Linked DNA regions of Cytobacillus sp. IB215665. The protein of the gene in region 1 interacts with the protein of each later gene in a pairwise test. Links are inferred from orthologs where the notes say so. Each region holds a gene or a part of one and is shown in the gene's direction. Other genes may lie near its edges. The genes, in order: SLH52_RS03555 and ndk.

Region 1 (3,316 bases):
CTTTTACTTGATCTTTTAATAACTTTATTTCAGCTTTAAGCTCTTCAGTCTCTGACATGACATGATCATCTGGTTTGTTCATGCTTTGTTCTGAGCTTGGTGTTATAAAGTAAATGGAGCCTAGGACGGTAGTAGCTGTAATCAAACCCGATGAAAATGCCCTTATACTTTGTTTATTCAACATGATCTCCTCTCATTCTGCTAATATGATTAACGATGATTCCAACCTCTTCTATTGTTAAAGAAGTTTCTTTAGCTATTTCTTCAACAGTTTGTCCTAGGTTCAATAATGATTGAATTTGCTCATGTTTAGCGTCATGTGTTGCTTTTGGTCGCAGATTTTCGTCTTGTTGAAAAATGTTATTCGGTAACACACTGTCGTTGACAAGAAGCTCTTCTTCCAAGATTTTTAGTTTCTTTTTTACTTGATAATTGTCTTGCATAACTGATAAGGATAATTGCTCTATTTGTTTTTCTAAGTCACTTACTTTATCTTTGCTAACAAATGAAACAATAAGTAAAATAATTGCAATAGCGAATAAAATAACAATTGCATATTCCATCAGATCACCCCAAAATATTCTATTTCTATATACTGTTATATCATAATTTCGTAATAGTTAGCTGTATAATATTAAAAAAGATAAGACTCTTTTTAATAACTTTGTTGTAATTAACATTAATGATAGTAAGATGAGTTTTTATCTGAACACTTAACTTTTACAAGTAGAAAAGGTGCTACGAAGCATAAATACATAAGTGTTTGAATGATAGTATGAAAAGCACCTTTGTGAAAGCAGTCAAATTGAGACTTACTATGTTTTCGGATGAAGTTAATCAAGTTATGTAGGTAAGAATAAAAAAAGCAGTAGGAATGTATTCCTACTACTTACTTAGTCTCACGATGAAGAGTTGATTTTTTATCTCTTGAGCAATATTTTTTAAGCTCAAGGCGATCTGGATTGTTTCGTTTATTTTTTTTAGAAATATAGTTACGCTCTCCACATTCTGTGCAAGCTAATGTAATATTTACACGCATGTTCATATCCCTCCAAACATTAAGCTTTAAATCAGACTATACAATAATACCATTATTCTATATGAAATTCTAGTGTCTTTTTATGATTTTCCTTAGAACACTTTTATCTACATTATGGAAATTACGAATGATGTATAGCGCTAAAATTCATAATCGTAATTCTATCCTTTTTTTCTCATTTTGTAAACTTTGTTGCTATTGCTATCAAATTAGAAGCACAAGAAGTTATATATGTTTGTCATCGTTTTAGAAAGGTGCCACACATTCTAGTCTTGTTGTGGACCTGTTTATTTCTTAATTTGAAAGCAACAATCTATGCGAAAACAACCTTTTGCAAAATCATTTAGAAGTGTTTGATTTTTTGCTACACTTAAAGAATAGATATCATCTGTTTTAATCTTTATCAGTACAGCGGTTGGAATGTAATTTCAATCATCTATCGTTTATGATAGAAATCCGAGTTCTAAGAAATTTATACTGAAGGTGATTATAATGGAAGAAAAGCGTAATCTGCGTAATAAAGTGAAAAAATCTTTACATAAAATAGATGATTACATCTACCATGATTGGTCTCATTTAATCGCTCAACGCCTGTTTTCACATCGTCTGTGGAAAGATTCAAATACAATTGGAATTACTATATCGAAAAGGCCGGAAGTTGATACAATTCCAATTATAGAAAAAGCATGGAAGCATAATAAAAAAGTCGTAGTACCAAAATGTCATCCGACAAAGAAGGAGATGACATTTAGGGAAATTAGCTCTTTTGATCAACTGGAAATTGTTTATTATGGCTTACAGGAACCTATAGAGGAACAAACAAAAGAGATAGCATCTCATGATATAGATTTATTATTTGTACCAGGGTTATGTTTTACAAAGACTGGAGATCGTCTAGGATTTGGTGGGGGATATTATGATCGATATTTAGTCAATTACATAGGTAATACAGTTTCGTTAGCCTTCGCTATTCAAATAGTGCAGGCTTTACCAACTGAACCATTTGACAAGCGTGTACAAAGAATTTTAACGAATGAAGAGGAAATTATTTGTAATGAATGATAATTATTTATTTTATTTTGCAATCATATTTGTAGCGGCTCTTAGCGGGAAAAGACTTAAATCACTATCTTTATCTGGTGCAATTGCTACAATCATCATTGGTGTAATTGTTATTTTAGGATTTGGCTGGAAAGGACTATTTATACTAGGTAGTTTTTTTGTAAGTTCAAGCCTGTGGAGTAAGTTCAAGCTGGATAAAAAAGCATTCGTAGTGGAAAAAGTGGCAAAAGGTGATGAGCGTGATTGGGTACAGGTTTTGGCGAATGGAGGTGTGCCAGCCTTTGCTAGTTTGTTATATTATTTAGACCCAGTAAATATTTGGTTATACCTTTTTTTAATATCTATTGCAGCGGCAAACGCAGATACGTGGGCTTCAGAGTTAGGTACTTTGAGTAAGCAGAAGCCTTTCTTAATTACCACAATGAGGAGAGTGGACCCAGGAACGTCTGGAGCGATGACAATATTAGGTACTGTTAGTTCGTTAGGTGGTGCTTATTTTATAGCAATACTTGCATCATTGATTTGGAATGAATTAACGTTATTATTGATACTATTCATTGGCTTATTCGGATTTATAGGTAGCTTAATTGATACACTACTCGGGGCGACTGTTCAAGTTGTATATCAATGCTCAAAGTGTTCGTTAGTTACTGAAAAAACAGAACATTGTGGTATGACTTGCAATCATTTGAAAGGCTACCCCTTTTTAAATAATGACATGATTAATTTATTAGCTATCACAATTTCGGCTCTAATGGGTGGGTTTATTTTACTATAAGTTATAATGATTATTTTCACTCTCTGATCAGTGAATAAAATTGTAACAATATCGCAATATATATAACGCTTACATAGTATTTCAAACGTTTGAAATTAGTGTATATTTATTACTGTAGGAACAAAGAAAACAACATTATCAATATCATTATAGTTAAATCGGCGTATATATTTATATTTCGGTCGTGCAGGAAACATCAACTTCCTTTGGGGAAATCGATTGAGAACTGTTGAAGTTATTTGAAGAATGCTTTAAGAGAAATTTATTGATATATAAGAAAGGTGGTATATATTATGGCTAATAATGTTAATCGTGTTGTACTTGTCGGAACTGGGGCAGTAGGTTCTAGTTATGCGTTTGCTCTTCTTAATCAAGGGGTAACAGAAGAATTAGTGTTAATTGATTTAAATAAAGAAAAATCAGAAGGGGATGCAATG
Region 2 (2,858 bases), on another replicon or contig:
GAAAAAGTTAGCCAAAAGATATATCATATGACATACATTTTAGATTTTTTCTATGAATAAGGTGAAGAGCATGAAATTAAAAATGATGTATTCATTTTTAAATACCGATATAAATATTGTTGAAAAAGAATTAGAAAAGTCGATTAAGTCTGAACATCCTCTGTTGAGTCAGGCATCATTGCACTTATTACAGGCTGGGGGTAAGCGGATTCGCCCAGTTTTTGTCTTACTTGGGGGTAAATTTGGCGATTACCAAATAGATCAAATTAAATACGTAGCAATGTCATTAGAGTTAATTCATATGGCATCGCTCGTTCATGATGATGTAATTGACGATTCTACATTACGAAGAGGAAAACAAACGATCAAAGCAAAATGGGATAACCGCATTGCTATGTACACAGGAGATTATATTTTTGCTAGGTCATTAGAACTGATGTCTAATGTTGAAAATATATATGCTCAACAGATTTTATCGAAAGCGATAGTTGAGGTATGTGTTGGGGAGATTGAACAAATTAAGGACAAATACAATTTTCATCAGGACCTTCGCACATATTTGAGACGTATTAAAAGAAAAACAGCGTTGTTAATTGCCGTTAGCTGCCAGTTAGGAGCAGTTGCTGCAAATGCGGATGATGACATATGTGAATCATTATTTTGGTTTGGTTATTATGTTGGAATGTCATATCAAATTACAGATGATGTATTAGACTTCACTGAAACAGAAGCTCAGCTTGGTAAGCCCTCAGGTAGTGATTTACAGCAAGGAAATGTGACACTACCAGCATTGTTTGCGATGGAAAACCAAGATATTTACAACGAAATAATAAATATAAATCCAAAAACGACTAAAGAAGAAATGAATCATATTATATCGCTTATTAAGCAATCGGGAGCAATTGAACGATCGATTGAAATAAGTGATAAATACTTACAAAAAGCTCTTGTTGTTCTTGAAAGTTTACCGTCTGGTAAAGCAAAAACAGCCCTTTACAATATAGCCAAGTACATAGGAAAACGAAAAATCTAGGTCCAGAACTGTTGCTAAACTATTGAAACAGTGGTAATATTTTGATTGGTTGAACTATATTTGACAACCTATTTGACAATATTGTAGGGGTGGAAGAAAGTCATGGAAAGAACATTTTTAATGGTAAAACCAGACGGAGTACAACGCAATGTAATTGGGGAAATTATTTCACGATTTGAAAGAAAGGGCTTTCAACTTGTAGGTGCAAAATTAATGGCAATACCAACCGAGCTCGCAGAACAGCATTACGCTGAACATAAGGAGCGTCCTTTTTTTGGAGAATTAGTAGATTTTATCACTTCAGGTCCTGTGTTCGCAATGGTGTGGCAAGGGGATAATGTCATTGCAACTGCTAGGCAAATGATGGGATCAACTAACCCTAAAGATGCTGCTTCAGGAACAATTCGTGGAGATTTCGGTTTGACAGTAGGCAAGAATATCATTCATGGTTCTGATGCACCTGAGAGTGCCGAACGTGAAGTTAATTTGTTTTTTGCAGAAGATGAGTTAGTAGATTATAGTAAGTTAATAAATGAATGGATATACTAATTAATTGCCAGCTCAGATAGGGCTGGTTTTTATATCATTTATCGTTAATCGATTTGCAATATACACTTTTTAATGACTAGCCGCTGATTCCCCTCGAAATTTCTTTACTATGATTACATCGAAAATAATAGTACTATCCATTGAGTTCATGTTAGAGGAGTAATAAGTATGTCACGAGATTACATACAATTTATAGAAAATATTAAAAGGAAAACTGGAATTGATTTATCTTTATACAAAGAAGCACAAATGAAAAGAAGGTTAACATCTCTGTATGAAAAAAGAGGGTTTACAAATTTTCTGGATTTCTTTCGCGCCTTTGCAAGCGATGAAAAATTATATGACGAATTTTTAGATAGAATCACAATTAATGTTTCAGAATTTTATCGAAATGCTAACAGGTGGAGTATATTTGAAGAAAAAGTGTTGCCTAAAATACTGAATGGTCGCTCACGATTAAAAATATGGAGTGCTGCTTGTTCTACAGGAGAAGAACCTTATACAATAGCTATGATTCTATCAAAATATTTACCCCTTTCTAGATTTTCCATATTAGCAACGGATTTAGATGAAAATGTTATTCGAAGAGCTAAGGTTGGTGTGTATCCTGAGCGATCTTTGATGGAGGTACCAGAAGAAATAAAAAGGAAATACTTTAGTAAAGATAGAGCATATTATAAGTTATCAGATGAAATAAAAAGTGCAGTAAATTTTAAAAAGCATAATTTACTATCTGATCAGTTTGAAAACAATTTTGATTTAATTGTTTGCCGAAATGTGCTTATTTATTTTACTGAGGAAGCAAAAGATCACTTGTATCAAAAATTTTCTAATGCACTTCAAACTGGTGGTATTTTCTTTGTAGGCAGTACTGAACAAATTTTTACTCCGCATAAATACGGATTTGACTCTGAAGATACCTTTTTTTACCGTAAGGTTTGAGTCTGAAAACAGATAAGCATTATAATATAGAATAACTAGCAAAGGGTTCGTCAATTTGATGAATTCTTTTTTAAAAGATGGCTGTTTTCGCATTAATTGCTGTCCGAACAAGCTATAAACCGTTACAACTAGATCATGGCATCTTTTCGCAGGTGGGGTTCGGAAATGACCTCATCTTCCTTATTATATGTTGTAAAAATGGCAACAAAGGTTTCGAAAAGAGCATAACAGATAAAAAAGCTACCTTTTAACTACTGTATATGATATATTGTTACACATAAAAGCTTTAAAGGATTGAAGGGAGATAGAAAGATGAGGTATTTAACAGCAGGAG

Evidence for each region.
Region 2: the proteins of SLH52_RS03555 (region 1) and ndk interact in binary tests that used the Escherichia coli proteins (3 or more experiments, as listed by UniProt). The link is inferred for Cytobacillus sp. IB215665 from one-to-one orthologs.

Annotation. Positions count from the first base shown.
Region 1 is NZ_JAXBME010000002.1:323,406-326,721, forward strand. Bases 553-3,316 are described here. They hold SLH52_RS03555 (5-formyltetrahydrofolate cyclo-ligase), read left to right. Parts: upstream 553-1,531; coding sequence 1,532-2,101; downstream 2,102-3,316. Other genes in these bases: SLH52_RS03545 (hypothetical protein), read right to left, coding at 553-563; rpmG (50S ribosomal protein L33), read right to left, coding at 890-1,039; SLH52_RS03560 (DUF92 domain-containing protein), read left to right, coding at 2,094-2,879; SLH52_RS03565 (L-lactate dehydrogenase), read left to right, coding at 3,173-3,316. In the rest of the region: SLH52_RS03540 (hypothetical protein), read right to left, coding at 1-181; more of SLH52_RS03545, read right to left, coding at 174-552. UniProt on the Escherichia coli protein: Involved in the removal of 5-formyltetrahydrofolate.
Region 2 is NZ_JAXBME010000004.1:87,061-89,918, forward strand. It holds ndk (nucleoside-diphosphate kinase), read left to right. Parts: upstream 1-1,135; coding sequence 1,136-1,582; downstream 1,583-2,858. Other genes in the region: SLH52_RS06690 (demethylmenaquinone methyltransferase), read left to right, coding at 1-2; hepT (heptaprenyl diphosphate synthase component II), read left to right, coding at 71-1,033; SLH52_RS06705 (protein-glutamate O-methyltransferase CheR), read left to right, coding at 1,751-2,524; aroC (chorismate synthase), read left to right, coding at 2,837-2,858. UniProt on the Escherichia coli protein: Major role in the synthesis of nucleoside triphosphates other than ATP. The ATP gamma phosphate is transferred to the NDP beta phosphate via a ping-pong mechanism, using a phosphorylated active-site intermediate.